Regions from separate parts of the Sphingobacterium sp. UME9 genome, predicted to be linked through region 3. Evidence: riboswitches for the same ligand, from Rfam matches in the RefSeq annotation. Region 3 holds a riboswitch; each other region holds the start of a gene.
What was found. A riboswitch is a leader RNA that binds a small molecule or an ion and turns the genes downstream of it on or off. The one in region 3 is predicted to bind S-adenosylmethionine.
Positions count from the first base shown of each region.

Region 1: linked by a shared signal. The riboswitch ahead of A9970_RS22540 (5-oxoprolinase) and the one ahead of metE (5-methyltetrahydropteroyltriglutamate--homocysteine S-methyltransferase) in region 3 are both predicted to bind S-adenosylmethionine.
Region 2: linked by a shared signal. The riboswitch ahead of A9970_RS21305 (5-oxoprolinase) and the one ahead of metE (5-methyltetrahydropteroyltriglutamate--homocysteine S-methyltransferase) in region 3 are both predicted to bind S-adenosylmethionine.
Region 4: linked by a shared signal. The riboswitch ahead of A9970_RS25480 (O-acetylhomoserine aminocarboxypropyltransferase/cysteine synthase family protein) and the one ahead of metE (5-methyltetrahydropteroyltriglutamate--homocysteine S-methyltransferase) in region 3 are both predicted to bind S-adenosylmethionine.

Region 1 covers NZ_LZZP01000013.1:804,124-812,400, forward strand. The annotation lists gene A9970_RS22530 (TonB-dependent receptor) at 1-1,437, shown strand, start outside; gene A9970_RS22535 (DUF4374 domain-containing protein) at 1,491-2,723, shown strand; SAM-I-IV-variant riboswitch at 3,171-3,264, shown strand; gene A9970_RS22540 (5-oxoprolinase) at 3,297-3,560, shown strand; gene A9970_RS22545 (family 2A encapsulin nanocompartment shell protein) at 3,749-4,672, shown strand; gene A9970_RS22550 (family 2A encapsulin nanocompartment cargo protein cysteine desulfurase) at 4,696-6,414, shown strand; gene epsC (serine O-acetyltransferase EpsC) at 6,493-7,302, shown strand; gene A9970_RS22560 (cupin domain-containing protein) at 8,051-8,277, opposite strand, start outside.
Region 2 covers NZ_LZZP01000013.1:519,418-527,694, reverse strand. The annotation lists gene A9970_RS21320 (HlyD family secretion protein) at 1-381, opposite strand, end outside; gene A9970_RS21315 (TolC family protein) at 381-1,658, opposite strand; gene A9970_RS21310 (DUF3050 domain-containing protein) at 1,923-2,693, opposite strand; SAM-I-IV-variant riboswitch at 2,904-2,997, shown strand; gene A9970_RS21305 (5-oxoprolinase) at 3,064-3,327, shown strand; gene A9970_RS21300 (RagB/SusD family nutrient uptake outer membrane protein) at 3,425-4,942, opposite strand; gene A9970_RS21295 (TonB-dependent receptor) at 4,948-8,124, opposite strand; gene A9970_RS21290 (glycosyl hydrolase family 95 catalytic domain-containing protein) at 8,236-8,277, opposite strand, start outside.
Region 3 covers NZ_LZZP01000013.1:236,974-245,250, forward strand. The annotation lists gene A9970_RS20020 (hypothetical protein) at 387-794, shown strand; gene A9970_RS20025 (single-stranded DNA-binding protein) at 848-1,243, opposite strand; gene A9970_RS20030 (hypothetical protein) at 1,418-1,783, shown strand; gene A9970_RS20035 (helix-turn-helix domain-containing protein) at 1,815-2,405, opposite strand; gene A9970_RS20040 (hypothetical protein) at 2,828-3,358, shown strand; gene metE (5-methyltetrahydropteroyltriglutamate--homocysteine S-methyltransferase) at 3,459-5,771, opposite strand; SAM riboswitch class I at 5,850-5,953, opposite strand; gene A9970_RS20050 (response regulator transcription factor) at 6,142-6,831, opposite strand; gene A9970_RS20055 (sensor histidine kinase KdpD) at 6,934-8,277, opposite strand, start outside.
Region 4 covers NZ_LZZP01000013.1:1,502,749-1,511,025, reverse strand. The annotation lists gene A9970_RS25490 (TonB-dependent receptor) at 1-1,588, opposite strand, end outside; gene A9970_RS25485 (FUSC family membrane protein) at 1,932-3,959, shown strand; SAM riboswitch class I at 4,142-4,254, shown strand; gene A9970_RS25480 (O-acetylhomoserine aminocarboxypropyltransferase/cysteine synthase family protein) at 4,510-5,820, shown strand; gene metX (homoserine O-acetyltransferase) at 5,854-6,897, shown strand; gene A9970_RS25470 (homoserine dehydrogenase) at 6,935-8,116, shown strand; gene A9970_RS25465 (GH92 family glycosyl hydrolase) at 8,182-8,277, opposite strand, start outside.

The DNA of each region.
Region 1 (8,277 bases), 570 kb from region 3:
AATAAGGCATGGGCAGATCAGTTTTTAATCGGAATAGACCTCGGAGAGTATGCAAAGGATCTTCAAAATGGAGCTACCATGGAAGATGTATACGGTGAGCGTGAATCCAAAGGTTTGACAATTTTACCTTCCATGAAATATCTGAAACGCAATCTGGGTCTTAAAGGACTCGATCTAAATCTCAGCGGAAATTTTAATTTGGGGCATGATCAAACCATAGACACAGCAAGTAGAAGGTACAATTGGTTGGGGCAGGTGATCAATCCTAAAACCAGTCAGGGTGAGCGCGATCGCATGAACTCCCGCTACAGAAACAATGACGGGGTTTTTACCGCCAATCTGAGTTACCGAATCAACCCGAAGCATTCGTTGGTACTCAATAACAGCTACACGATTTTTAGACGTGTTAGCAAAAATCTTTTAAATGATGCCGATCCTTTTTTTGATAAGCGCCCGAGTTCGTTGCAAAAAAATGTTTTAGGCCTCTCTTACCGATTTGATTATTCCAAAAAGGGAAATGTATCGGCATTTGGCAAATTATATTCACAGCACAGTAAAGCCTTCGGTGTGGTCAATGATGTCGATAATCCTTCCCATCAGGATTATGGTTGGATGCAAAATAATTTTACGACGCAAGGTTATGGCTTCGCAACTACCTATTTTATTCAGCCAAAACTACAGATTAGAGGATCTTACGAGCATGGAATACGTGTACCTACAAGCGGTGAGTTATTCGGCAATATGGACGCTTTGGATCAAAATGTGAGTTTGAGGCCTGAGAATAGCGACAATTTGAATCTTGGGATGATCTACAGCCCATCCTTTAATGATATTCATTTCTTGACGTTTGATGTGGCGGCGCTCTATCGATATTCGAGAGATTTCATACGTACAGAACTCAAGCGCAGTATGAATTCTACCCGCGCCCGTACAGTCAATCTACGTGATGTCAACAACAAAGGGGCGGAGGCCACAATACGGTATAGATATAAAAATGTGTTCAATGTTGGTGTAAATATGAGCTATCAAAATCTCATCAATCAAACCAAATATGAAGGCGGACAAGAAGATATGGTGAGTATCGTCTATAAGGACAGGCTGCCCAATATGCCTTACCTTTTTGGCAATATGGATGCCTCTTACACCTTTAATAAACCTTTTGGCGCAGATGGATCTCTCACCTTTGGATACCAACTTTATTATACGCACGAGTATTATGAAGGCTGGCCGAGCCTTGGAAACGCAAGCACTAAAATCACGATACCAACACAATGGAATCACAACGCAAATATGATTTACAGCTTTAAAGGTGGAAAATATAACCTGACGTTGGAATGCATGAACCTGACTGATGAATTGCTGTATGATCACTTCAAATTGCAGAAACCAAGCCGTTCATTTAATGCAAAATTCAGGTATTTCCTATTTAACATGTAAGTACGGTCAAAATTATAAAATGAAATATTAATGTTTAATCAAAATAGTGTTTTATGAGAATCAATAGATTATTAATTCAGTTAGCTACCTTTTCATTATTAGGCTTGGTAGCCTGTAGCAAAGACAATGTTAATGGCGGAGGAACCCCTCCAGATGATAGTAGCTCAAAAAAATATGTCATTGCGGGCATGTCCGCAACTGCGGAAGAATCCAAACAATATCTTTTCCTGGCAGACCGTCTCGATGAGGGAGAAATCACAGTCAAAGGAAATGGCTATGAGACAGCAGGTGGTACAATGTATGCATTGAACAATAAGGCCGTAACATTTAAATATAATCGGGGTGATCCTGGTAACGCCGAGGTGTTTCAGTTGGGTACAGACAATTTATTGAAAAAGACGGGAGCATTTAACATCAAATCAGTAAATGTCTTTTTACCTTTCAAAGCTCAGGACCACCTTATTGCCTATAATATCGGGCGTTCGTTGACCACACCTGGTACAGCTTACTGGGTAAATATTGCCGATAACCGTGTTGACAAGACCTTGGAAGTAGATCAAAAACTAATCTACGTAGACGGTAAGCATGTTGAGAATTATTTTGGATGGCCATACGCGATGTTTGAATTTGGTGATAAAATTTATGCGCCACTTTCTCCGGCATATGGTGGAACCGGCGTTCAGGATAAAGCTGACTATAAGGATCATGCTTTCGTGGCAATTTTTGATAAGAACCTAAAGTTTGAGAAAACAATCGAAGACAAACGCATGCCTTTTATTGGACAATATTATAATACCATTGGATTGGGACAGGTTTCTACGGGCGATATTTATGCCTTTTCAAATGGGGATGTGGAGTCTAGTAATAACCACTCTGCATTTCTGAAAATTAAAAATGATGCTTTTGATAAGGATTATTATTGGGATGTTGAAGCAGTTGCAAACATGCGAATTCGTGCAGGTTTCTTTATTAAAGACAATAAGTTTGTGTTGGTGATGGTGCCACGGGACGCGAAACAAGCCGAAGCTAGTGGTGTGAAACTGGCCATTGCAGATGTTGTTAAAAAGGAATTCAAATGGATTTCGGGTGTAGACACTAAAATCACCGATCCAGGTTATGGATTTCCGCTCTTTACGACAGATGGTAAATCTTACTTACCAATGCAAGAGGGACAAGCCTCCGTCTCTTACTTATACGTGATCGATGCGGATAATTATACGGCTAAACGTGGACTTAAACTTACCGGTATTAAAGATATCACAGGTGTAGGTATGCTAAAAAAATAATAGTTATATGTGTTGATTAAGAAGGAGGTGGCCCCAAAAGGTCACCTTCTTTTTTTAAGAAGGAATTTAAAATTTCCTTTTTTTAGAGGAAATTAGCAATGATGATGGAAAAACCAATTTGGGGACATGATCCGAATATTCAGGTACAAAGCTTCGCATTAAATCCCAAGAGGTAATTCTATTTGGGTATTCAAAACCAGGAGCTGGTCACAGATAAACTTGCTCAATGTCAATTTGTTTACTCCATTGACAAGTACGCCTAATCTTTAATTTAGATTTAGCTATTTTTTTGTTTTAAACTCTGATAGCTTGTACGCGAAGTAATTAAATGAAAGAGCAATTTGTTACTCTAAAGAGCGAAATGTAGGTGGCTAAAAGCGGATAAAAAATAAATAAAACGATTATTTTCAAAAAGATAAGAGAATTTAAATAAAATCTACTAACTTTATAGAGTATTCAGAATTGCATCGCGCGATACCAACCGAGTAGGATTACCACGGTGGTTAAATAATATGGGTTTCGGCCAAAAAACTGAATACAATTTATAGTTTAACCCTTAAATTTTTAAATTGTATGGCAACAACAAAAAGTCTTTATGAACACTTATCTGAAACGCTTATTCATTATTCGATTAACGAATTAATCCAATTTAATAATGATACGGTGTCGGGCCGGGGGTGGGGATCATCCAAAACGATATTTCGAGCCGCTCTGTTAAGCACCCTTTCCAAAAAGGGCCTTGATCTATCAAGTATTGTTTCGAGAGAAGACGGTTTTACATCGGTAAAACAAGTTGCGGTGAGATTGGAGGACAATAGGCTTGTGCCGATTGCTTAAGAATTAAAGTACTTATTACGACCTTTCTAATTGATTTATTAAACTAAATAATGAGGGGCAGACTGAAAAGTCTGCTCTAAAATTAAGATAGACTTTCTATCCTTCTTTTAAAAAAGAGTCTACTATCGAATTCGCACTCTTTTTCAGGTGTTCTTAATCTATTCCAAATTTCATTAAACTTTTACAATATGAGTGAAAAACTAACACAACAGACCGCCTTGGGCGATGTCGCTGCACGACACCTGGCAATTGCCACCAGAACCGTTCCACAACTTGAAAGTATCTCACCCCGATGGCTAGTACACTTATTGCAATGGACACCTGTGGAATCGGGCGTGTTTCGATTAAACAAAGTTGTCGGCGAAGACAGTATTCAGGTAGACTGTTCCAGACGTGATGAGAGTGTTTTGCCACATACATTTGTTGATTATGACGAAAGTCCACGGGAGTATAATTTAAATGCGGTCAATACACTGATAGACGTACATACGCGGGTTTCTGATCTCTACAGCAAGCCCTATAATCAGATCAGTGAACAGTTACGTTTGGCAATTGAGAAAATTAAAGAAAGGCAGGAGAGTGAGCTCATCAACAATGCTGATTACGGCATCTTGAGCAATGTCGCTGCCAAACAGATTATTAAGACCAGATCTGGAGCTCCTACACCCGATGACCTGGACGAATTGATCACAAAAGTATGGAAGCAGCCTGGATTTTTTCTGCTTCATCCCCTCACCATTGCGGCCTTTGGGCGCGAATGTACACGTCGTGGTGTCCCACCTCCTACGGTGTCACTTTTCGGTTCACAGTTTTTAACCTGGCGCGGCATCCCATTGATTCCCAGTGATAAAGTGCCTATTGTAAATGGGAAGACCAAAATTCTGTTAATCCGCACAGGAGAAGCACGTCAGGGAGTAATCGGTCTTTATCAGCCTAACTTACCTGGTGAACAGACGCCGGGCCTATCCATCAAGTTTACTGGAATCAATGATAAAGCCATTGCCTCTTACCTGATATCTTTATATTGTTCACTGGTCATTCTCGTAGACGATGCTGTGGCTGTATTGGACGATGTTGACATCACACAATACCACAGCTACAATTATAAATAGATCATTCCTTAAAAAATTTTACTATGTCTCATTTAGATATTGATTTCGAAAGATTTCTAACAGAAGAAGCAAATAAGTATTTTAAGGCAATTCCAACGGAAAACCTCGTATCTCGGGATCTTCCCCGACAGGAAATCTATGCTGAAAAACCGGTCTCTAATCCTAAACTGAGAGAATTCCATTTAGAAGATCCAGCAATCGGTTTTCATGATCCAAGTTTTCATAGGGAAAATGCTACTATCCCTGTAGCTGGGAATGGCAGTCAGCCAGGTATTTACAACCCAGTTCTTCCTCTTGCTACTGGCATTGATATAGAACCACAGGTCAATAAATTACCCTTTGCAGAAACGCATGAAAATCCACTTGACACACTAAGAGGGACATTGCAGCAATTAAGTGGTTTTATACACACTGCCCAGATACCACTGGCCGATAGTGCAAATTCATTCTATTTCATAAAGTCAGGGGCTGCCTTTGAAAATACGCCTACCTTGCCTTACGATACGTTGAAATCCCATTTTGACGTTCAGTCAATTCGTCGCGATTTTCCTATTCTCCAAGAAACTGTCCGTGGAAGGCCACTTGTTTGGCTGGACAATGCCGCGACGACTCAAAAACCACAAGTGGTTATCGATAGGATATCGCGCTTTTATCAGACTGAAAATTCCAATATACACCGTGCTGCACATGAACTTGCTGCACGTGCTACAGATGCGTACGAAGAATCGCGAAATGTCATTAAAAACTTTCTAAATGCAAGTTCACCCAATGAGATTATATTTACGCGTGGCACGACCGAATCTATCAACCTTGTTGCCAATAGTTGGGGAGACCAGCATTTAGGTCCAGATGATGAGATTATAATTAGCTATCTGGAACATCATGCCAATATAGTTCCCTGGCAGCAATTGAGTCAAAAGAAAGGTTTTAAGATCCGGGTAATCCCTGTTGACGAGCAGGGGAATTTGCTTTTTGATGAGTATAGCAAACTGCTCAGTTCCCGGACGAAATTAGTCTCTTTTACTCATGTCAGTAATGCGCTGGGTACAATAACACCGGCAAAAGCCATTATTGACTCGGCACATCGTGTAGGGGCCAAAGTACTGTTGGACGGGGCCCAGTCGGTCTCCCATATTGCGATAGATCTCCAATATCTAGATCCCGATTTCTTTGTGTTTTCTGGACATAAAATATTTGGCCCGACAGGCATCGGTGTGCTCTATGGCAAAGAAGACATCCTAAACAATACCCAGCCTTACCAAAGCGGAGGAAACATGATCCGAGATGTTTCTTTTGAAAAGACAGAATTTCATGCTGTGCCCAATCGTTTTGAAGCCGGTACTGGCAATATTGCCGATGCTGTTGGCCTGGGGGCTGCAATCCGATACGTGCAGGCTATCGGTATTGATAACATCTATCACTACGAGCATGATCTATTGGATTATGCGACCAGGTCGTTGAACCAGATCGCCGGGGTTACTTTGATCGGTACAGCGACAGAAAAAACCAGTGTACTTTCCTTTACCCTTTCAGGATACAGCAACAACGAAGTCGGTCAGGCGTTGAATGAAGTAGGTATAGCCGTTCGGACAGGTCATCACTGTGCACAGCCAATCCTGAGGAGACTAGGGTATGAGTCGTCGGTAAGACCCTCCCTTGCCTTCTACAATACACATCAGGAGATAGATCTCCTCGCGTTGACGGTGGAGAGATTGGTCAGTCGAAACAAACGATTTTACTAATTGAAAGTATGGCAGCTGGCGGTTAGGGGGATCGTTTAGCTGCCAGCTTTTTCAGGATATCAGTATAAAAAAGAAGAAATGGAAAAATTTTATAGTACTTTATTTGCCAGACAACAGGCTGCGCATGATATGCCGAGCAACGTTCGTATCTGGGAATGGGCAAGAGATGTATTTCGGCTTATGTTTCCAGAGCGTAATTCGAAAAAGCTGCTTACGGTAGAAGCCGTTAAAGCAACTTTTACAATTTTGGAAAATGAGCTATATGATCTTTTGCTGAACAGCAAAGACTGTATAAGCTGTGATCATCGCGAAATTGTCCAACGTTTTTTTGAAAACCTCCCGCATATCTATCATCTGATGCTTGAAGATGCTCAGGCTATGCTGGATGGCGATCCCGCTGCCAACAATCTAAGTGAGGTTATACGTACTTATCCGGGGTTTCTTGCGATTTGCATGTATCGCATGGCCCATCAGCTCTGGTTAGATCGGGTACCCTTGTTCCCCCGTATTTTGACTGAGTATGCGCATGAACGTACAGGCATAGATATCCATCCGGGAGCGACCATTGGGCGTCACTTTCATATCGATCATGGAACGGGTCTGGTTATAGGCGAAACAGCGGTTATCGGCGACTACGTAAAGCTGTATCAGGGGGTTACTTTAGGAGCCCTTAGTGTTGACAAGGTTTTAGCCGGTCAGCGAAGACATCCGATTATTGAAGATCATGTGATTATTTATGCGGGAGCAACAATATTGGGTGGGAATACTCGTATTGGACATCATTCGGTGATCGGGGGGAACGTCTGGATAACAAGCAGCGTACCTCCAGACACAACGGTGTTCCATAAACCACAGATCCAATTTATCCATTCAAAAGTTGATCGATGAGACTTTTTTGTAAATCTATCCCATGTTATCATCGATATGGATTTGAAGCGATATGGGATACCATTGATTAATGTACTTTTTAAAACAAAAAAGGTTTTCAAACGGGGAGAATGAAAACCTTAAATAACCAATTATAAACCTAAAAAATTTTATGATAATCAAAGATAAATATAAAGAATCACAATTTCAAAAAAAAACTACCTTTTTAGTAGTCTTTTTTTTATATAAACTGTTTTTCTGCTCAGACCTTGCCTGTAACTTCTTATCAAAGTAGGCCTTTATCTTTGAGCAGACTTTAATGTCTTAGCATAACTTAACCCAGAAGTTTTCGATCCATTCAGCCCGTGTAATAATGTTAATTAATTTTTTGTATCTCTGGACAAGCCAATTTATTATATTCAAGTTTTCAGATTAATTCGGGGCAGGAATCAAGAAGATAATGGCAAATATGCGCATCGTATCTTCAGTCTAAATCATGACAATACGAACGGGTATACAAATAAATAAAAGTAAATCCCTTTGGAATAAACTTCTAAAGGGATTTGTTGTTAACTTACATCTTACTTTTCCATGTATCAATGATGCAACCTCGCTTTCTGTATATCCTTTGCCTTGCTGATTAAAGCTTCTGCAATTGTTTCGATCTATTTCAGCAAAGTCATCAAGATTCTTTTGCGTTGAGCAGCTTAATAGTGTTAAAAATAAAAAGAGCTTAGCAGGCCAAACGAACTTTATTTTTAATGAACGATTACAAATTAATTCGATCTCCATGAGATTTCGGCTGTGAAATAACAAGAAATTCTAAATCTTGATTAGTTCTATTGAAAATTCTGTGCTTCTGATTTGCTTGGATATGAAAGCCATTGTTTTCTTCAACAACATATAATTCATTATCTACTTCGAAAGTTGCTGTACCCTTTAATATGTAAAAAAATTGCTGTGCCTTACTATGAAAATGTAAACTTTCTTTTGTTT
Region 2 (8,277 bases), 280 kb from region 3:
GCGTAAAGATTCATGTTCCGCCTGAAGAATTTCCTTTTGACTATGAAGAACATTGATCTCTGCAGCTTCCTTATTGACGGATGCCGCTACCTGATCAGCCTCATATTTATATTCCTTATTATCAATAAGCAACAAGGTATCACCCCGTTTAACCAATTGATGATCGTGATAATGCACAGAAACCACATATCCTCCCACCCGAGAAACAATGGGATTGATATATTGCGTTACCTGTGCATCATTTGTGTAGATATACCGCAGTCGCATCCATAATGCTTGAGCGCCCCATAACAACAAGGCCAACAAGACAATTCCAGCCAACCAGTTGGTAATTCGAGTGAGTTGTGCCTCCACAACTGTTCTTCGTGATTTAGGTTTCATTAGATAGTACCCTTCAAAAATTCGATAAAATAATAGTGTTTCTGTATCGCAATATGTGCGGTTTCAAGATCAAAAAGTGTTTTTAGGTATTGCATATCAGCATCCAAGAGATCTGTAATCAAAGCCGATGATTTAAAATACCTGTTTTTTATAATTCGTGCATTTTCCTGCGCCAACGCCTTATTGTTTTGACAGACCTCCTGCTGCTTAATAGCCAATTGATAATCCAACAAGGCCTGTAACAGCTGATTTTCCAGAATCTCCTCTTCATGATGGTGTTTTACCTCTTGTCGATCCAATGCGATCTGTGCTCCGCGCACCACGTTTTTATTGAGATAGATAGCCGAGATCGGTATGTTTAATTTGAGTCCTGTGATACTCAGATTATACCAGCTGGGATTATAGGGATACAAGAAAACCTGTGGATTGGCAAAGGTGAATGTACTGGTCAATCCCAACTCAGGAAGATAATTTGATCGTGCCTGTTTGACCGACAACTTCTTCAAAACCACTTCCTGTTCGGATTTTAGGAGGGAAAAAGCATGGCTTCGCGCTTCGGCAACAAGCGCTTCATAGCTGGGGTTTTCCACTTGAAACTGCTCGGGCAGGGGCACAATCTCCGCTGTAATGCCGCCAATAAGCTGCAGCTTCTGATTTGCAGCCTGAATATCATGACCGATCTGCACGAGCAACAGTTCCCGCTTCGAAAGCTCCAACGAAATACGCAAGACGTCACTGTGTAATACCACGCCCGCCTTATACAGATGCTCAATCTCTTTGAGCTGTACCCGTTGATCAGCAATATCCTGTTCAATTAAAGATCGGTTACTATACGACAGTTCCAAATCCAAAAAAAGATTGCAAACCTCCAATTTCGTCTGCGCTGCGGCATTCTTCCAATCGATTCTGGCCAGCTCATTTTCCAATTTTTTGGACTCAATTTTCATTAGGTCCCGATGCCCATTGTAGAGGTTCAGATAAAAATCCAGGCCGCTATCGTACAAGTAATGAATGATATCATGCTGGGAAGGTTTATTTAAAAGACCCTGGTCATACACAGGCATATTACTTGCATAACTAGCAGAAGCTCTGGCGGAAATCTTAGGGAGCAACTCCATGCGTTGCTGCTGTACTGCCACCTCAGTTTCTTTGAGCTGCAAATAGGACTGCTCAATGTATTTACTGTTCTGTAGCGCTTTGTTGATCATGTCTTTCAGGGACATGCGCAAAGAATCGAGGGCGAAGGTGTCCGAAATAGCGAATACTAACAATCCCATGGTTAGTATGCCTTTTGCCCAATAGGGAGGAAAAAAGTTCACGTGTGCTATGTAATTTTTTTGCGTTGCAAACTTAGACACTTATTGGAACTTGGATTTCTTCACAAACGCCAATATGTTATGAAAAAAAGACATTTTTTCATCAATTCAAACAAAAAGACCAATATCTGCCAAGAAGCCCTTACAATATCCTTTTTTACAGCACATAAAAAAGGCCTTTCAAATCATGATTTGAAAGGCCTTTCTCGACGGTATAATAATAGATTATCCGTATAAGGAATCTTCTATTGCATTCCACAACTGTATTCTTTTTTGTAGCGCAATTTTACTGATCTCTTTCATTTCTGTCCATTTAACCTCATCGTCCTTCCCGAGATCTGTGATCATCTGCATCGCCAAAGGCCCGTGCTCATCGCCATCAAGGTCAATATGACGTTGAAAATAATAGATAAAGCTGTCCAGATTGGCTGTAGGGAAGTTTGTTTTAATTTCTTCCAAAATAGAGGTAAACATTCCCGGGATAAGATCTTCGCGTCCAAATGTAAATGCAGCAGCAATTTTATGCACCTCGCCCTCAGCAATCACTTCGAATGTAAAATTCAAAAAGTCTTTGATCCGCTTGTCCAATGTGGTCGTTGCAATGACATCGAATATGTTGTTCGATTTTTTTGCGTGAGCAATAAATTTGTTGACCAGATGAAGGTCGGCACCCATGGCATCCATGGCGTCCAGATACATCTCAAAATGGCTCAAACGGCGGCCATCAATATATTCATCCGACTCCTCAGCCAATACAATTTCGTTGATTAGATAGCGTGTTGATGGATGCTCACTCGCAAACCAAGGTAAAGTCGTACAGGTCAATTTAATCTGTAAAGCTTTTAGTAAAGACATAAAATCCCATACAGCGTACACATGCCCTTCTGTAAAAGAACGTAGATTCTTGATCGTTTTGATCTTACGATACAAAGGGTGTTGCAATAATACCTCGCGTTCGGCAGCAATGTATTCGTTAATTTCCGCAATTCTATTCATGGCGCAAAAGTATTGTCTTATCTCTGTTTTTAAAAGTATTTTCGATGAGATTACAGTAACATGATAAATTTTTCGTCCAGCTATCCGCTTCATAACCAAATCACAGCCAACAACGCGCCTCGCTTTTGACCGCCCTATTCCTGTTGCTAACGTTCATTTACCCTTAAAAACAAAAATATTTTTTATTATAAAAAATAATCTACTATATTTGTAGAGTATTCAGAATTGCATGATGCAATACCAACCGAGTGCAGGCACCGCGGTGGTAAATTAATACGGGTTTCGACCAAAATAAACGTCGCTGAACGATTATTTTCCCAACAAGATCTGGATACAGTTTATGGTTTAATCCTTTAAATTTTTAAATTGTATGGCTACTACAACAAATCTTTACCAACACTTACTGGAAAAATTCAGTTATTACTCAACAGATGAACTGATACAGCTCAACAATGACACCATCTTGGGACAAGGCTGGGGTTCAGCCAAGGCAACCTTTAGAACAGCTTTGATCAGTACGTTCTCCAAAAGAGGACTGGATCTTTCCAACATCATTTCCAAGGAAGACGGTTTTACCTCGGTGAAGCATGTCCCTGTACGCTTGGAACAGAATGTCCTGATTCCTTTACAATAATCGTTATCGGCAAAAAAAGCGCGCATCGAAAGGACTTCGTGCGCGCTGCTGTGGTTGGTTTAGGAAATTGCCGATTTAAAAGAAGGCGATAATCTTATTATTTATAGTTTGGATTCTGAATTAACACACCTGCGCTTTTCTCAATTTCTGTTTGTGGTAATGGCCAGCGGTAAAATTTGTCTTCAAAATGATAGGGCACTTTACTGTCTTTGACCGCATTGAGTACTTCGCCTGCGATATGCCAACGAATCAGGTCGTAATGCCGTAGTCCTTCGAAAGCAAGTTCAACCCTTCTTTCGTGGCGGATACGGTCGCGCATTTTTTCCTTGGTATAACCGGCAGGGAACCCGGGCATCTGAACGCGGCTCCTCAGGGTATTCATGGCATCGTAAACCGATGGGTCTGGTCCGGCGATTTCATTTTGTGCTTCGGCATACATCAATAACACCTCCCCAAACCGCAGTACAACCGCATCCTGTTGGCTCAATGTTGAAAAGCCAAAAGGTAAGTTGGCCGGATCCAAAAATTTCAACACCCCATAACCTGTAGGCCGCGGATTGGACGGTGTATGGATCTTACCGCCGCCAAAGTCAGGATGATCCACGAAAATTGTTTTGCTCAAGCGCGGATCCCTATCTTTGAAGGGATTGGCTCGGTCAGTCAAGGGTGATTCACCATAAGGCAGACCATCTTTGCATTCATAGGTATCCACCAGGTTTTGTAAAGGTGAAGCAGCGATCCAATCGCCTAAATACATGTCCCAGGGGGCTGTATTATTCGGTGCCAGAAAATTGACCGAAAAGATAATCTCGGTATTGTTCTTCTGTGTTGCATCGCGAAAGACATTTTCAAAAGCCGTACTCAGAGTATACTCTTTCATGACATCGGTGCATAAGTCTTTTACCTCTTTCAAGATTGCTAAATCGGGCAGCCCTTTGTCGCCATAAGCCGCAAACAGTAAAACCCGTGCTTTCAAGGCTTTTGCTGAACTTGCGGTCGCATGCCCCCCATTATTGAAATACGGCTTAGCCGCTAAGTTGGCGATCCCAAAATCCAGATCGGCCCGAATCTGTTTTAGGATATTCTCTGCAGTTTCCTTTGGCTGACGCTGATTCTCCAGACTGAGGGAAGTCAGCACAAGCGGCACCTCACCATAAATACTGTACAATTGGAAGTAAACAAAAGCACGGATAAAGCGGGCTTCGGCTTCCATGTTCTTCTTCTCCCCATCGTTCATATCGGAGCCGTTATAGCTCTGAAGCTTCTCGATCAGGCGATTGGCACGTCCTATTCCCACATAAGCATCGTTATAAATTCCGGTTTCATACCCCCCTGTGGTCGGATTTAAATTCCCACCTACGATTTCATTGACGCTACCTGAGTTGAACTGATTGTAGCCATTGTCGGTCAGACAGTCCCGGAAAGGCATCCCATAGGAGAAAGCCTCACTCTGCAACGAGGCATATACCCCCGCCAAGGCATTATCAAAATCCGATTTTTTGCTAAAATAGTTGTCCGAAGCGATCTGATCCAAAGGATTGAGGTCCAAGGCACTGTTACAGGAACCCAAAAATAGTCCGGATAGCATCAACGCTGTTATAAATTTCTTTTTCATAGCACTTAAAAGTTAACTTGTACACCAAATGAATAAATCTTGTTTTGTGGATACTGCACCAGATCACCATTTCCATAGCGTTCAGGGTCCAAGCCCTTAAATTTGGTCGCAGTAAGGAGGTTATCACCCGAAAAATAAACCCTTAGGCGGTCAATTTTATATTTTTTCAACAGCCCTTCAGGTAAAGTGTATCCGAACACAAGATTTTTCAACCTGAAGTATGAAGCATCCTGTATAAAATAGCTGGAAGCACGGCTGAATTTCTCTGGAGCACTCCAACCCCAATAAATACGGGGCATCGTTGTCGAAGGGTTTTCAGGTGTCCAACGGTCTAACCAATCTTTTGTCGGCGGGCTACCCTGTACAAATGGCGTTACGCCCCAGCCCGAAACATAGGATTTGACGCCATATACTCCTTGTAAAAGAGCCGAAAAGTCAAAGCCCTTAAAACTTGCACTTAGATTAAAACTATAGTTCAGTTTTGGATCTACACCGGAAATAATTGTTCTGTCGTTCGCATCTATTTTTCCGTCCCCATTGACATCCCGATACTTAAGATCTCCTGGTAGTGTATTATCATTAAACTGCTTAGGCGCGCCCGCTACTTCGGCATCGGATTGAAATATGCCGATGACTTCGTAGGTGTAAAAGCTGTCCATCGCATAGCCATTTTTTTTGATCGTATAGCCGCCGATTTCAGGCTCGCCAAATTTGACCAGCTTGTTTTTGAAACGATCGAGGTTTGCACCGAGCTGATAGCGTAAACCTTCCAATGCTCCCGTAGTAATCTGATTACGATAAGTAATTCCCAACTCAACACCTTTATTCTCGACAATTCCATCATTTACGTAAGGTGCTCCCAAACCAACGATTGCAGTAATCTGTGACTGCCTTAGAATATCAGTCGTCCTCTTTTTATACCAGTCAAAGGTGATATCTAAATTTTTAAACAGACTCAGGTCCAATCCCACATCGGTCATCGTTGTTGTTTCCCATTTAATAATCGGGTTGTTTAACCCTTGTTGAGCGACACCTGAATTTAGCGTACTATTATCAAAAGAATAATTTCCGGTAAGTCCCAATACGGGTTGATACGGATAGTTGCCGGTATTCTGATTTCCGAGTTGGCCCCAAGATCCACGGATCTTCAAATTATCCAGCCAACCGGAAGCGAATTCCTTAACAAAAGATTCTTCCGATACACGCCAGCCTGCAGAGAAAGAAGGAAACGCTGCCCAACGGTTTTTACCGTAAAACTTGGAACTACCATCGTAGCGCATATTGGCTTCCAAGAGGTATTTCCCCTGATAATCATAGTTCAATCGGCCGAAATAAGAGATCAGCGCCCATTGGTTGGCGGTTCCGTTTGCCCGTTGAATATCCGATCCCCCCGCATTTAATTCCGTTAGCGTATCGTCGACAAAATTCTGTCTGAAGCCCTGGAGGTAGGTATACTTACTTTTTTCAATGCTATATCCGGCCTGAGCTTTGAAATGGTGTGCGCCAAACGCGCGATCATAGTTGAGGTAAGTAAATAAATTGGTGTATATCGTTTGCTGATCCTGATCCGTAAGGCCCTTTCCAAGATCCAGTGTTGTTCCCAGCGTGCCCGTATGGTAGTAATATTCATCCAACGTTGATTTATAATCCTTGTACTTGTCCATATTGAAATTATAGGCACCTTTGGTATACCAGGAAAGACCTTTAAACAGCTGTACCTCCATCCAAGCCTGTAAATTGGCTGCATAGTCATCGGTATTGTACGTGAATTTCCGATCCAATACGGCCATAGGATTTTTATTGTTGTACTCCCAGTCGTAAGCTTTGTAAGTATATCGCCCGCTACCATCCGGCAAAAATGGGCCATAGGTTGGTGCCTGCGACATGGCCGAAAGGAACAGGTCTTTGGATCCGCCTGGAATAGATTCGGTATGTCCTGTTTTGAGCAAGATATTTGTTCCGAATTTAATACCTTCCGAGATTTTGGTCGTCAGATTGAGACGGGCGGAATAACGGTCGTAGTTAAAACCTTTGATCATTCCATCCTGATTGACATAACCCAAGCCAACATTAAAGGTTGTCTTCTCGTTTCCGCCCTGGATACCAAGATTATGGGTATAAGTGGGTTTCGTTTGGAAAATAAGCCCCAGCCAGTCCGTATTTGGATATTTTACAGGATCGTTGCTATTGCGATAGGCAGCAATCACATCGGCGGGATATAGGCCATCGTTGAGATTGGAATTCTTACGTGCTTCGTTGTATAATTCCATATACTGCGCCGAATTGGTGATCAGATCAAACATTTTCGTGGGCTTATAGATACCCACATTTCCGTCATACTGAACGGTTGTTTTTCCCGATTTCCCTTGTTTTGTCGTAATCAGAATAACGCCATTGGCTGCACGCGAACCGTAGATTGCTGCGGAGGCTGCATCTTTCAGCACACTGACATTTTCGATATCATTGGGATTGACGTCGGAGAATTTGCCCTGCACACCATCGATGAGCACCAGGGGATCTGATCCGGCGCCGCTAAAGGTGCCCTTACCACGAATGCGGATGGATACGCCTTCATTGCCCGGTTCTCCCGAGCCCTGATTGATTTGTACGCCCGGGATTGCCCCCTGCAGCATGGAAGCCGTATTGACAACGGGCCTTTTGATCATATCTTTGCCACTCACTGTAGCCACAGCACCAGTTAGGTTTACTTTCTTTTGCGTACCGTAACCGACCACAACGACCTCTTCCAAACTCGACGAAGCGTCGTTCAGCTGCACATTCACGGTTCCCTCATTGGCAGCAACAGCCATTTCCCTGGTTTCAAATCCCAGTGAAGAGAACGTCAGTACGGCAGTTCCACCCGTCAGGCTGAGCTCGAATTGCCCCTGCTGATCCGTTTGCGTTTCCTGGCTTGTATTTTTGACCCGTACTGTCACACCGGGTAGCGGGCGCCCTGTATTGTCCAGCACTTTTCCTTTTATCGTACGCTGTTGACCTATCCTATCGAGGACGGTGTAAGGGGCTTTTTCTGTTGATGCAAAACGACGGTCTGTCGTCCTTAGTGATGCTGCTGAGCCCGTGTAGGGTACAGCTATCGAAAGACAGAGTGCCATTATACTGGCCTCAGGACCGAAGGACAGGCCCTTGATCAAAGGCCATTGTCTTGTCTTTTCTGTTTTCATATTTACTTTTTTTGTTTATAAGGTGCTTTTATCTTGAAATTTTTGGCACAGAGCATCCCCTATCATGCAAAAAATTGCATGATCCAATTCTCTTGAGGACGCTATGTTTTGTTATTTTTCTTTTGTACGATAGGCGATCCAGTTATGATCTAT
Region 3 (8,277 bases):
CCCACAAAAAATTTTGTGAAGTCGGGCATTGTAATTAAATTAGTTCGATAATAAAGTAAAACTTTTGCGCTGTTGATTCGCGTCTTTGGTTCATGAGAGATTATTCTAAACTGTTATCTCACAATAAAAATGGAAATTTGTGCAGGATTCGATCCAAGATCAGGAGTCAACACCTGGATAGTAGGATAATGTATCATCAACAGCGAGTTGGTTTTTATTGGTAAGAATAAATCTCAAGGACGTTAATGTTATAAATCGGTAGTGTTATAAGTAAGATAAATAATGACGAGCGGGTCGATCCGCTAAAAGTAGTGTGATTTATTTAGTTTCAGTACAACATGCATAAACGGCTAAATTACCATGGATAAAAAACTAAATTTAAATAGATGAAGAAAGTAACCTTATTAGCATTAATTGCTGGATTTTTTGTTATTTCCTGTAATAATTCCACGACTAAAAAAGTCGAAGTAAAAGATACGACTGCCGCTATTGACATTAAAAAAGATACGGCCAAAACGCTGTTGGAAAATAGAGGCGGCGAAGTGCCAATACCTAAATTTAGTTCTGTTGAGACACAAAAATTGGCGGAGGATTACACAAAATATATCAAAGAATTTATCGCTGTTGCTAAAAGTGGCGATGTTGTTAAGCTCAAGGAGCTTGCGTCCAAGCGTCAGGAATGGGCGACCAAAGAAAATGAAGCTGTTTCTAAGTTTACACCGGAAGATGCCAAATTATGGAAGGCTTATGCTGAGAACCTAGGAAGAGCGTTGACAGCAAGCCTAACAAAATAAGTTGGGAACAATCGACGAGGTAGAGACTTGAAAAATCTACCTCGTCGATCATACTAGAAGGGGAGGTCATCTTCAGTTTCATCCGGAAGTGCTGGGCTGTCTTCTTTGGCACCGTTGGACTCCGATAAAACCATGAAATTATCTACTTTAATTTCTGTGACATATTGTTTTACCCCATCTGCGTTCTCATAGTTACGATAGGTGAGTTTGCCTTCAACCATGAGTTTGGTTCCACGTTGGCATTTCTTTTCAATGGTATTGTTTTGATTACCCCAAACCACGAGTGTATGCCATTGAACTTCTTCAACCCACTCGCCGGCTTTGTTCTTGAAAAGATCATTGGTGGCGAGACGTAATACGGAATAATTTGTACCGGTGGAAGTTGTTTTGATTAATGGGTCGTTTCCTAAATGCCCAACCAATTGTACTTTGTTGCGTAATGTGCTCATGTGTCTAATTTTTAAATGTTTTTAATAATTCTTATTTTAGTTGACGGTCATTGGCTATCGATGCCAAATGATCTTAAGCAAAGGTGGGGCGGGGAAAAGAATATAGTCGTCTATTTACCATTTGTATTCGACTATAGTCGATTGTAACCGTTTGTTGTCGTTTAATCTTCCGTTATGAGTTCTGTCGAGAAAGTCTGCCTTGAATGTGGCAAGGATATATATGGCCGTTCTGACAAGCGATTTTGTGATGATGCTTGCCGGAACGCCTATAACAATAAATTAAATAGCGACCAGACCAATATGGTGCGCAATGTGAATAATATCCTACGAAAAAACCGCCGTATTTTATTGGATGCGTTGAGTGGGGAGGGTATGATCAAGATACAACGGGAAAAGTTAAAGCGGTTGGGATTTGATTTTAAGTTTCATACACATACTTTTTCCAATAACAAAGGACAGACCTATAACTTTATTTATGAAACAGGCTATCTGTTGCTGGAGAATGATTGGATATTGATCGTTCAAAAGAAACCACTGTGATTTTGAACGCAACAGATTCATTAGTATTGGTTTAGTTTGCAGAACTGAGCTTGGCCTTCCTTATTGCGGTATAATTAAAAATAGTGAAGGTTAGAATCAATATGTAGTAGCATACTGGGATGAGTAAAAAATAGGCGCTATTAAAGATATCGCTTAAAAAAGGCGGTAGTGAAATCTTAAAAAAATCTGCAATAATAATATAGCCTATGAAACTTCCGAGAAAAAATAGTCCAACAGCATGTATTACAATTATTTTTTTTAGGTGTTTACTGTATAAGGCGTCTTTGTTTTGCTTTGTATAGCCCATAATTGCTGGGACCAATAATCCTAATAACGGATTGACCAAAAAGGTGAGCGATGCTAAATATAAAGCTTTAATACTTCCTGTTTGATTGTTGTCGATACTGATTTGATTTACATTTGGCATAATGAGTTGTTCTAAAGGTATTTCCAAGATTTGACTGATCTGTTTGAGACTAAATCCACTGATTTCTTCAGTGCCTTTTTCTATGCGTTGCACTGTTCTTAGCGATACACCCGCCTGATCGGCGAGTTCCTGCTGCGTTAGTCCCTTACGTTTTCTTGATAGTTTGATTAATTGATTAGCTGATTGACTTTCCATAGTCCAAAGATGGGGAAATAGTCGTTGAATTTCAGCGAAATTGATGCGACAATAATATGCCAATATCGTGCTGTAAGATATAACGGATTAATAATCAAAAGTTTTTGGGAATTTGGTAAATATTTTGAATCTTTGCAATTTAATAGAGTAATTAATAAAAACGGAAGAATATGTTTGTAATATCAGAAAATCCCGCTTCGTCCACAGAGAAGATTCTCGGGAATATTCTTCGGAATACGGCCCTTTCCTAATCTTCTTTCTTAATACGTTAAGTAACCTATGTTGATATTGGCTAAAACTTGGCTCTCTAAATGGTGGTCCACTGTTCCAATATGCTTAGCTTATTATGGAGTTTTAAAAATCCAGTTACTTTCAAGGTTATTGTGAAAGCTGGATATGAATGTTATGTTTTAGAAAATTTTATGAATTCAGTAAATAAATATGTCCTTCAGGCACTGGATAATTATCCTATGTATTTGGAGGAGACCATGGAATCCTTATCCTATGCACTGTCTTATGATGAGTCCAATACAATGGCGCTTTGTTTGATGGGAAGAGTTCATGCCGAACAGCTATTGGACTATGAGCAGGCAAAAAGGTATTTCCAGGAAGCTTTGGTGCATAATGTGCAGGCACTGGAAGTATATCCTTATTTCATTCAGACATTGATTGATATGGGGGATTATGAAGCTGCAAAAAAGACGATTAAATTTGCTTTGACACTTCCGGCGATGCCCTTGACAGGGATTTGGATCAAGAAAGCACTTCTATTTGAAAAATTAAGAAAATACAAAAAGGCATTGAAGGCGTTAAAGATGGCAAAACTTGAAAATGTTGATCTTGATTTTTCGTCAAGCCTGAAGTCGATTGAAGATCGGATTAAAGGGAAACAGGAAATTAAGAACGGGAGAGAAAAGGAAAATAAGAAAGAAAAGAAGAACACCCGAAAATAGTCTTACACTATCCCGATAACAGTTTTTGTTTCGAACCAAGGTCCCATAAAGAAGCCCTAGATGAAATTTCATCTAGGGCTTTATCAATATAGTTTAAGAATTATTCTGCTCTTAAGATTTTCGCAGCCTCAACCATCGACTCTAAAGCCGCTTTGGTTTCTGGCCAAGCACGAGTTTTTAAACCACAGTCAGGGTTAACCCAAAGCTGTTCTGCTGGAACTACTGCTTTTGCTTTACGCAATAGATCTACCATCTCATCTTTGCTTGGAACACGTGGTGAGTGAATGTCATAGACACCTGGACCAATATCATTTGGATATTTGAAATCACCGGCGAAAGCATTCAACAATTTCATTTGAGAACGTGAAGTCTCAATCGTGATGACGTCAGCATCCATTGCAGCGATATCTTCGATTACATTATTGAACTCAGAGTAACACATGTGTGTGTGAATCTGTGTATCGTCTTCTACATTTGATGAAGAAACACGGAAAGCACGTACTGCCCAGTTCAAGTAATCTTTTTGATCAGCTTTACGTAGCGGTAATCCTTCACGGATAGCTGGTTCATCGATTTGTATGATTTTGATACCTGCTTTTTCCAACGCTTGTACTTCATCCAAGATCGCCAATGCAATTTGGTAAGTCGTTGTTGAACGCGGTTGATCATTACGTACGAAAGACCATTGTAAAATTGTTACTGGGCCAGTCAACATACCTTTAACCGGACGATTTGTCAATGATTGCGCGTATGAAGACCAACGGACAGTCATATCTTCAGGACGGTATACATCACCATAGATAATTGGAGGTTTTACACAACGTGAACCGTAAGATTGTACCCAACCGTTTTGTGTGAAAGCGTAACCAGCCAATTGTTCACCGAAGTATTCAACCATGTCGTTACGTTCGAATTCGCCGTGTACTAATACGTCGATATCTAATTGCTCTTGAAGACGGATTGTGTTCTCAGTTTCTTCTGCGATTGCTTTATCGTACTCTGCCTGCGTGATAGCACCTTTTTTCAAGTCTGCTCTCCATTTACGAACATCTTTCGTTTGTGGGAATGAACCAATAGTTGTAGTAGGGAATGCCGGCAAGTTGAATTTCGCTTGTTGCGCTGCTTTACGGTCAGCAAATGCTGAAGTACGTTTTGCATCGTTATCAGTGATATTGCTTGTACGTGTTTTAACCTCTGGTTTGTGGATCAATGGAGAAGTACGACGGCTTTCAGCAGCAGCTTTGTTAGCTTCGAAGCGTTTTGCTGTTTCAGCATCAACTTCACCTTCCGCTAGTACGGCTAAGTCTTTTACCTCAGCTAATTTTTGTTTAGCAAATGCTAACCAGTTTTTTACTTCAGCTGGTAGCGATTGCTCATTGTGCTCATTGTCTAAGTCAAAAGGAACGTGCAACAATGATGAAGAAGGAGCTACCCATACACGGTCTTTTCCTAATGCATCAACAGCCTGTTTGATTTTAACCAATGATTTTTCGTAATCATTTTTCCAGATGTTACGGCCTTCAACAATACCCAAAGATAATGTTAATGAAGCAGGAACTTTAGCTAGTACCGTATCCAATTGGTTTTCACCGCGTACCAGATCCAAATGTAAAGCATGGATAGGTAGGTTAACTGCGATATCTTCGTTGTCTTTTAAAGCTTCGAAGTAAGTCGTCGCGATTAATTTGATATTTTTTGCTGCTGCAGCTAATTTTTCGAAAGTAGGTTGATATAAAGCTTTTACTTTAGCATCTAAATCCAATGCTAAGAAAGGCTCGTCAATCTGAACATATTGGGCACCAGCCTCAGCTAGTTTAGCTAATATTTGCTCATATACTGGAACAAGTTTATCCAATAAATCGATGCGGTCGAAGCCAGCTTCTTTTTCTTTACCGATCAAAAGATAAGTGATAGGACCTAGTAGAACTGGTTTAGTATCGATGCCTAATGATTTTGCTTCGTTATATTCATTTAAGAATTTTTCGGACGTCAATTTGAATTCTTGATCTTTTGTGAATTCTGGTACCATGTAGTGGTAGTTGGTATCCAACCACTTGGTCATTTCCATTGCCGTCACGTCGATTCCTTCTTGTTGGAAACCACGCGCCATGGCAAAATATAGATCTAAGCTGTAATTGTTGTCTACTTTATTCAATAAAGAATGGTAACGAGCAGGAATTGCACCAACAGTAAGGGTTAAATCCAATACTTGATCGTAAAAAGAGAAATCATTGGAAGGGATCAAATCTATTCCAGCATCTTTTTGTGTTTTCCAATTGCCTTCACGAATTTTTTTTGCTGTGTCCAATAATTCCTCAACAGAAGATTTTTTAGCCCAATAGGCCTCATTGGCTTTTTTCAATTCGCGGAACGCGCCCACACGAGGGTAACCTAAATTGTTAGTCAATAACATAATGAATGTTTTTAATATTTCTTTTTCAACTATATTTCTTGCTAGAGAGAGAAGGACACACTAGAATTCGGTGACTTCGGCTTATCATTCCCATATCAAGTAGGGTAGAATTTAGCACCTTGTCAAGGGACAGGTTGCTAAGGCTTCATCGGGTCTATTCCCTCTGCCTTTCTCTATAAGCGACGCTAAGTTAGAACATTTCTTTTTGAAATGCAAATTTTTTATAAAAGTGCGTCAATTTTTTATATTCTACTAAAGATGAAATTGTTTTGTTCTTTTCTTTTCATCCATGAATTAGTGTATGCTATGTTTCAATACACTGTGTAGCATAAAAAATGGGGAATGACTGTATTTCTCATTCCCCATTCTTTTAGCTCACCAAAAGTTTGTAACCTTTTCCGTGCACATTGACAATTTCAACCTTACTATCTTCTTTTAGATATTTACGAAGTTTACTGAGAAATACATCCATACTTCTACCCGTAAAGTAGTTGTCATCATGCCATATTTTTAATAAAGCTTCTTCCCGGGTCAGCACGTCATTTTTCTTTAAACAAAGCAAGCGTAGTAGTTCCGCTTCTTTAGTGGATAGTTTTTGCATCTGTCCTTTGTAAGAAATTTGCTGACTTGTATAATCAAAGAAATAATCGCCAATTTCAAATTTATCAGCAACCACTTCCTCTTCTTTGTCTCGAACACTGCGTTTCAATAAAGCATTGATGCGGAGCAATAATTCTTCAACTCGAAAAGGCTTGGTGATATAATCATCTCCCCCTAGTTCAAAGGCTTCGGTTTTATCTTCCATCATCCCCTTTGCTGTGGCAAAGATAATAGGAACAGTATTGTTTGTTTTTCTGATTTCACGTCCAACTGTAAATCCGTCCTTTTTTGGCATCATGACATCGAAAATACAGAGGTCGTAGTTATTTTTTTTGAATTGAGAAATCGCTTCATCTCCATCCGTGCATAATGTGACGTCAAATTTTCCCTTTAATTCGAGATAGTCTTTTAAAAGATCCCCCAAATTAGGATCATCTTCTGCTAATAATATCTTTTGCATAATGATTATATTAATTTTCACCAATGTCCCTTGATGCTGATAAATCAGCTTTCCTCAACCTTTGAAATTTTTTAAAGAGGAAATATACAAAAAAGGAACGTTTTATTTTTTAATAGGCAAAATTACTTCAAAGGTCGTGCCCTTATCTTTTTCACTTTTAACTGTAATTTTTCCGTTCAGCCTTCTCAGGATGTCCTGTACATAACTTAAGCCAAGACCAAATCCTTTGACATTATGAACATTTCCAGTTGGAATACGGTAGAACTGGTCGAAAATCTTTTGCAGGTGATCCCGGCTCATCCCAATGCCGTTGTCGGCAATGGTGACGACAATGGTATCGCCAACATTTTTTGAATTGATGTTGACATGTAAATCTCCTTTGCTGTACTTGATGGCATTATCCAATAAATTGTAAAATACATTCGAAAAATGTAACTCATCACCAATAACAATATCCTTGGTCGCTGCAAGATCTATACTGAATTTTCCGCCGATATTCTGCATGCGTAGCTGCATACTGTCCGTTACTGCAGAAACAAGATCATTGATGCTTACTTCTACCTGGTCGAGTTTTAGCGTTTCTTTTTCTAGTCTTGCCAAATCGAGTACACGTTCAATATGATTTCCGAGTCTAACATTTTCGTCGTAGATGATATTAGCCAATTTCTGAACGCGCTTGTGGTCGGCATTGATGTCTGGATCTTTAAGTGACTCACTGGCAATCATAATTGTTGCAACAGGTGTTTTAAACTCATGCGTCATGTTGTTGATGAAATCTGTTTTCATTTCCGAAACTTTCTTTTGTCTGAAGATGATAATCAGTGTATAAGCAAAACAACCCACCAGCAAGAAAAGTAGTGCCAGCATAGGTAGTAACAGATAGCCCATATTATCTGCGATTATTGCCTTTTTATTGGGGAAATAGATTGTTAATTTCCCTGGCGCAGCACCGATATCACCTTTAAAAAGTGCGGTCGAGTATTTTGTTGTATTTGTCGGGTTATTTAAAGCGGCTTCGTTTAAAATATTATTCAGTAATATATTGTTTGTACTCCATATTTCAATATTAAAAGGAGCTTTAATGTCGCGTTGAGCCAACTCTTCTTTGATAAGTTCTTGGACGATAATAACATTCAATCGATCTTTTAACGGACGTTTAGCCAGCTCCATTCCAATAGCAACATCTTCGATGTAGTCTGCTTTTTTGCCCCCCAGCATGGCAACGGAATCGTATACATTAAAACCACTCCAAGCATTTTTTCTGTTGAGAATATCCAATCTTTTTTCCAAATCAGAAATTGTTTTTGCAAGTTTCGTGTTCTCTCTAGGTGGTAATGTGGCTACCCTGAATTTTGTCTGTTGATTGACCAGTGGGTCCATAAGGGGGATAACAAACCGTGTGCTATCGTCTTTTCCACTAATCTGATCATCTACCTTTGATGCATT
Region 4 (8,277 bases), 1.3 Mb from region 3:
CCGAATTTCCCAGGGAGCTCGTATTTTCAACACGCAGTCCAGTTTGTACCGAAAACTTTCCGAATGATTTATTTAGGCTGAAATAAGCTGCAGCTATATTTTCATTATACAAAAACTGATTACTTTGACCATTATTTTGCACAAACTCGCCTTGCTGATCCTGATCTTCGTATAACAAATTATTATCTGTTTTTACACGGCTATATTTTAAGCCCGCCTCAAGTTTCGTCGTTTTATTAAAAGGATGCACAAAATCGGTTTTAAAAACCAAAATTTTTGTCTTAGAAAGCATATCATTCCGGAAAATATTCGGTGATTTAAATTCTTCCCAATTTGCGTCCAAAAAACGGTTTCCAACAGTGCTATTGTCATTATTTTTCGAATATGAATAATCCCCATTAACGGTCAATTCAGTCCCTAAGGTATCAAATGTCTTTTTATAGTTAAGATTATAAGTGAGGTAATGGTATTTAAAATCTGACAAATTGCTTCCTAATACAATCGAATCAAGCTTTCCTTTTTGAGAGGCGATCAGATTGCTTCCCTCGCGTGTTGAATGGCCATTACTTACGTTACCGTTAACCACAAATCCAATGACCTCCTCTTTCCCCAGGTTAAAATCTGCCGCAAATTTGAAATTATGGCCTCGATAACGGAATTTCGAATAAGAATCCGAATTAAAAAAAGTCGTCCCAGTTTTGGTATCTACAGCCCTATCGATATCTAAATCATTAAATCCTAAGGCATTTGCGTAGTTATAGGAAGAAAATAAGTTCACCCAATTGTTACGATGGTTTATTAGAAAGCCGCCATCCGCCTTTGTATATTTACCTTGCCCTAAATTGAGGTTTAAACTAACATTACTTCCAAATTGCGTATTCTTCTTTGTCTTAATATTAATAATTCCTGCATTCCCTGCGGCATCGTATTTTGCGGGTGGATTGGTGAGTACTTCGATCGATGCTATTGCATTGGAAGCTGTATTTTCCAATAATCGCGATACTTCATCTGCAGAAAGATAAGTAGGCTTACCATCAATCATGATAATCACATTACTTTTTCCACGTAGATTGATCTTTTTATTGTCTAAAGTTACCCCTGGAACCTTTTGCAGGAGTTCCAATGCGTTATTCCCTGTTGCCAAAATACTGTTTTCAACATTGAGGACAACTTTATCAAGATGACTTTCAATCAATGGTTTCTTACCGATCACCTGTGCCTCACTCAGCACTTTACTTTCTACCTGTAAACGAATGGTATCCAGCACCTTGAGATCTCCCACACTCAGGACCATTTCAGCAGAACGATAAACAGCATACCCTACTGTGGACACCTGTAAGCTATACTTGCCCTCGGGGATCGCAGACAACACAATTTCTCCATTTTCGTTGGATAAAGTTCCTTTTAACAAGATATCATTGGGCTTACGAAACAGTGAAATATTTGCAGCTACAATAGGCTGATTGTCTTGTCCAACAACGACTGTACGTAATTCCCCTCCGTCAGACTGTGCTGAAACGGGTCCGGCAATAGAAAACAGGAATAAAATAAGAGAAAATAAGAGCAATTTAATTTTTTGTGGTTTCATAATGTAATTTCTTTAGGCTATCGATTAGATAGTCAACTTCATAATAATGACAACAAACCTCGTGTATTCATTACACGTTGACCAGTAGAAATAGATAGATCGTCCGATTCACTCGGTAGACAACCAAATAACATCGGTAAACCATATCCTTCACTGATCGATGCTAAAGCCGGTAAAATCATCCCAGCTAATCTTGAATCTCCAAAAAGCACAGCGCAAGAAAAGCACATCGAATCAAAATAAAAATTCAAAAAATAAACTAAAATCAAAACAAATAAATTGTATACAAAAAATATTAAGCATAATATTTGTATTTTTGCACAGAAAATTAGTAAACTGATTAATGAGCACTGTATCATTGAAGAAAAGATTCTACCGTATTTATATCCTTATGATACGATTTATGCATGGCGAGCATTCTGGAGACGCATTACGTAATGTTTCCATCAGCATCTTGCCAAGTTTGGCGATCTATTTATTGGGAGCGCAAGCGAGCACGGCTATTGGAATCGGTGTCGGATCGTTGTTAACAACACTCACAGATCCTCCTGGAAACAGAAAAGATAAACTTTCTTCTGCTCTCGTATGTATTCCCACCTTCTTTGTTGCATCCTTGTTTACAGCGATTGTATTTCCGTATCATTGGCCCTTGGTTATACTGCTAGCGGCGGCCGGTTTTATATGTACGTTATACGGTCTTTTTGGAGCTCGTTATGCTGCAATTGGAAACATGACATTGATTCTCATGAGTTTTGTTATAGGAATGGCCCCGCAACACCCCTTTGCGGTTAGTTTACAGATTACAACAGGTTCCATTATATACTACTTTTTTAGCCTTTTACAAGCCTATATACAACCTTATCGCTCGCTAAAACATGCGATGGCCAATGGTTTTCATGGATTGTCCCAATTTCTATTGATACGATCACAGTCTTACGATCCCGATATTCCTTTGAATATAACGTACAGCCGCGTAGGCAAAATTCATGGCCAGATCAGCGAACAACAGGAACAAATCAGGTCCCTTCTTTTTCGAGAAAAAAAAATCATAAGCCAACAGTGGCATAAAAGCAATTATTGGCTCAGTCAAGTTTATGGATTAATTGACCTCCATGAGTTAATCATTGCGCTTGATCACGACTATGATGCGATTCGCAAAAATCTTGCAGACACAGGCAGCCTCCCTTTAATTCGTCACACAATCAAATTATTAGCTTTAGAAATTGATAGCTTTTCACAACCTAACAAGAGGTTTCGGTATGCGCATCAATTATATCATAATAACTTTAAAATAAATGCCCTCTTACAGGATTTAAAAGAAATTCAAGAGCAGCAGGCCAGTCAAGCAAAAAGTATATTAGGTTCGATCATAAGCAACATCGAAGCAATTATTGAAGTACTCAGCCGAATTCAGGTAGCTTTTTATCAAAATCAGGAAATTCAGGATAAGATTGACAGCAGTGAGTACCAGCAATTTATCAATCGACCTTTGCGCAATCTTGCTGATCTAAAAAGTAAACTCCATCTGAATAACCCGCTTTTCCGATTTGCAGTTCGAATGGCTCTTCTTTTTGGAACAGGCGCATTGATCGGTATTTTATTTTTGGATTTTAAATATACCTATTGGATCTTACTGACGATCGCCATTGTTGCCAGACCAGCATTTTCAATGACAAAAAAGCGTAATATAGAGCGTATTGTAGGCACATTCTCGGGTATAATAGTTGGTATATTCTGCTTAATTTCTATTCATTTTCTCCCAGCTCTCCTTACCATAGCTGCATTAGGTCTTTTCGGATTCTTTTTGTTCAACCGATCTAATTATATGGTCAGTGTCATCTTTATTACCTTGGGAATTGTGATTGCGCTCAATTTGTTTGAAGGCAATATCAATCTCATTTTAGGCAGCCGAATACTTTTCACACTCATTGGAGCATTCTTGGCTATAGCAGGTTATTTCTTGATACCTGTACGCCAAAGCACAGGCATGGTTCAGCTGGCAAAAGAGGTATCCCTTTACAACGAGCATTATTTCCAAACCATCAATAACCGTCTGTCGGACGAGAAACAAAGTTCTTTTGATATACGACTGGCTCGCAAAAAAGCGCAGACTGCCATGGCGCTATTTTCAGACGCTATAAATCAAATGAAAAAAGAACCCGAACACAAATGGATGGATTGGTCACATATCCACCATTTTCAAGCACTCTCTTATCAGGTCAACTCCCATTTGGTGGGTCTTTCACTATCGTTAAGCAAAAAGACGAATCGCCACCTAGCGTATGATATCCATAGTAGAATTGATGCACTTAAACCTCTTTTAACAGATTTAAATCAAATTGCGGAACGGATCAACTTAAAGAAATCATAATACCCGATTGACAGTTATTTATCCGGTTTCATCCGACGATATGCGATCCCGATCGGTATGTTATTTAAAATTCCTTTAACTAAAAAATAGCTTTTCTTTTGCTTTAATAAAAAAAGAGTTTATATTTGTGTCGTCTTCGAAAGAAGATTTCTAATCAACACCTCCCTTAATCAGTAGGTCTTGATTTATAAAGAAGTGGCGAGAGACTGGCTCAATGACCCACTGGCAACCTTCAATTTGTTTGAAAAGGTGCCAATTCCTGTCCAAAACAATATCGTTTTGGAGCATATAAATGACATAAGACAATGATTATTAAACTACTGAAGTCCATTAAAAATTCAGGTTCAACACAAGTGAACCACACGATAAGCGAAAGTGTAAGTCATCGTACAACTGTATTGATGCGAATGCGTATGCATATGCACTTCCATGCTTGTTAAAAATCATTTCCTTTTTCTTGGATAAAGATTTAACAGACCCTTCAACGAGGTGTGTATGCTTCTCTTTTTACTTAGCAATTTCTTTTTGAACCCTTAAAATCTGATATATTATGTCTTCAAACAAAAATTTAAAATTCGAAACTCTTCAGGTTCACGCTGGCCAAGTCGCTGATCCTACTACGGGATCTAGAGCAGTTCCTATATATCAAACAACATCTTTTGTATTTGAAAATGCCGAACACGGCGCGAACTTATTTGCTTTAAAGCAGTTCGGCAATATCTATACACGGATTATGAATCCTACTACGGATGTTTTCGAACAACGTATTGCGGCACTGGAAGGTGGAGTCGCTGCTGTTGCTGTTGCATCTGGCCAGGCAGCACAGTTTATTGCATTAAATAATATCTTGGAAAGTGGTGACAATTTTGTTGCCGGATCCAACTTATACGGCGGTACATTCAACCAGTTTAAAGTTTCTTTTAAACGCCTGGGCGTCGAAGCTCGTTTTGCAACGGACGCCGAGGCAGATAAAATTGAAGCCCTCATTGATGATAAAACAAAGGCCATCTATGTTGAAACAATTGGAAACCCAAGTTTCAATATTCCAGACTTTGAGAAAATTGCTGCCGTAGCAAAAAAATATGACTTACCGTTAATCGTCGATAATACTTTTGGAGCTGGGGGTTATTTATTTAAACCTTTGGAGTACGGTGCGAATGTGGTTGTTGAATCGGCTACTAAATGGATCGGTGGACATGGCACAAGCATTGGCGGTGTCATCGTCGACGGCGGAAACTACAATTGGGGCAACGGAAAATACCCTCAATTTTCCGAACCATCTGAAGGCTATCATGGCTTAGTTTTTTCCGAAGTTTTCGGTGAAGGCGGACCGTTTGGAAATATTCAATTTGCCATTCGGGCACGTGTGGAAGGGCTTCGGGATTTCGGGCCAGCACTCTCCCCTTTCAATTCATTCTTATTATTACAAGGGCTTGAAACGCTGTCTTTACGGGTGCAACGCCATGTAGATAACACTTTAGAGGTAGCTAAATGGCTTGAGGCGCATCCACAGGTAGAAAAAGTAAACTATCCGGGCTTAAAAAGCTCTCCGAGCTTCGCTAACGCACAAAAATACCTTAAAAATGGCTATGGTGCGGTGCTTTCTTTCCAGCTCAAGGGTGACGCAGCACAGAAGGCCAATAGCTTTATCGACAGCTTAGAATTAATCAGTCACTTGGCCAATGTTGGCGATACGAAGTCATTGATTATCCATCCAGCAGCGACTACTCACCAACAATTGAGTGATGAAGATCAAGCCAATGCTGGAGTGTTCAAAGGTTTATTACGTCTTTCTGTAGGAATAGAACATATTGATGACATCAAAGCTGATTTACAACAAGCTTTTGATAAAATTAAATAATCAGATTTTTTCGGCTTAAAACGTAAACGTAAAATGAGTAAGCATATTTATCTGCACCCGGAGCCTTTTGTATTTGAAAATGGAAGAGAGCTTACTGATTTACAAATCAGTTATGAAACATTTGGCAAACCCAACGCAGATCGCAGTAATGTGATCTGGGTTTGCCATGCACTTACGGCTAATGCAGATGTACTGGATTGGTGGTCCGGTCTTTTTGGAACAGGTGAATTGTTTGATTCAAACGATTATTATATTATCTGCGCCAATGTCATAGGATCAGCATATAATAGCAGTAATCCGCTATCTGTAAACCCAGCTACTGGACAGCCTTACTACCTATCTTTTCCTGAATTTACAGTAAGGGATTTGGTCAATGCACATCAATTTCTTGCAGACCACCTGGATATCAAACAAATAGAAATCCTTATTGGCGGCTCATTGGGCGGTCAACAAGCATTGGAATGGGCCGTATCGCACAGTATAGCCATCAACCATCTAATCGTCGTTGGAACAAATGCCGTCCATTCACCATGGGGTATTGCATTCAATGAAAGTCAACGTCTTGCCATAACAACTGATCGAACCTTTTACGCTAATCATCCCGATGGTGGAGCTAAGGGTTTAAAAGTTGCACGCGCTATGGCACTGTTGTCTTACCGCAACTATACAACGTATGCCAACACACAAAAGGAGGATGATAACGAAAAACTCGATCATTATAAAGCATCCTCCTATCAAAACTATCAGGGTGAAAAATTGGTGAAACGCTATAATGCGTACAGCTATTACTTCCTAACCAAAGCAATGGACAGCCATAATTTAGGTCGTGGAAGACGATCTATCGAATCCGCTTTAGCGAGCATTGACTGTCCAACTTTAGTACTGAGCGTCAATACAGATTTGTTGTTTCCTCCACAAGAGCAACAATTCATCGCTCAACATGTTCCGAATGCCTACTATCAGGAGATTGAATCTACCTATGGCCACGATGGATTTTTGATCGAAACAAAAAAACTCACAAAAATCATCAGCAACTTTCTGCGGGAACAAAAAGAATACATAAACGAATTAGTATAAGAGAATAAATAATATATAAGAGAATTTAAGAAAAGATATGAGTAATAAATTAACAATAGGGATGTTTGGGTTTGGTGTAGTAGGCCAAGGTCTTTACGATATCATCAAAACCAAAAATCTTAATTTGGAAATCAAAAAATTTGTCATTAAAAACGGAGATAAAAAGCGCTCGCTACCAGCAGATTTATTTTCTACCGATGCCGAAACAATTTTAGGTGACCCAGAAATTAATACTGTTGTCGAACTAATAGATGATGCCGAAGCAGCCTATCAACTAACTGTTCGTGCCTTGAAATCGGGAAAAAATGTGGTATCTGCCAATAAAAAAATGATTGCCAGCCACCTGGAAGAGCTGGTTGATATCCAACATGAATATGGCACCAGTTTATTGTATGAAGGTGCCGTTTGCGGAAGTATTCCCATTATACGGAATTTAGAAGAGTACTATGACAATGAATTACTTCATTCTGTCAGCGGTATTTTTAATGGCTCTTCCAACTATATTTTATCTAAAGTTTTCAATGAAAACCAGCAATATACAGACGCTTTAAAGAAAGCGCAAGAACTTGGTTTTGCAGAGACAGATCCCACCCTTGATGTAGGCGGATTTGACCCAAAATTTAAAGTATGTATTGTTGCTTCCCATGCGTACGGAATCTATGTCAAACCAGACGATGTCTTTAATATTGGTATTGACAAATTGGGACAGCAAGATATTCGTTTTGCTAAAGAAAAGAACCTCAAGATCAAATTGATACCAACAGCAAAAGAGATCGATGGCAACAAAGTTGTACTTTATGTATTACCACGCCTAGTAGGCAAAGAGAGCATGCTCTATAATGTAGAAAATGAGAACAATGGTGTATTGGTAAAAGCTGCCTTTGCAGACGAGCAATTTTTCTATGGTAAAGGAGCAGGTGGACACCCGACGGGCTCTGCTGTGCTATCGGATATCGCTGCCCTTCGCTATGGATACCGTTATGAATATAAAAAACATTTAGAATCCAGCACATTAAATTATAGCCAAGATTATTTAATTAAGGTTTATTTGAGATACACAGATGATACACTGATTGAAAAGTTAAATTTCAGTGAAATCACAGAACGATATTACGCACCAGATTTCAAATATGTCATAGGACATATTAATCTTCAACAAATCGCAGCTCACAAAGCTGATTTGGATCAAGAGGGCAATTTTATTGCTGAAATCGCGTAGGCAATCAACAAACCAACCTACCTTGAAAATAGCCCCGAATGGGGCTATTTTTTTATTGCTTAAATTTAGTTGTCTTTCAACTTGAGGTCTAAAATCCCACCTTCTACCAGGCGTTCAAAAGGAAGCTGCCAACCTTTCCACAGGCGGTTATTCAACCGAAC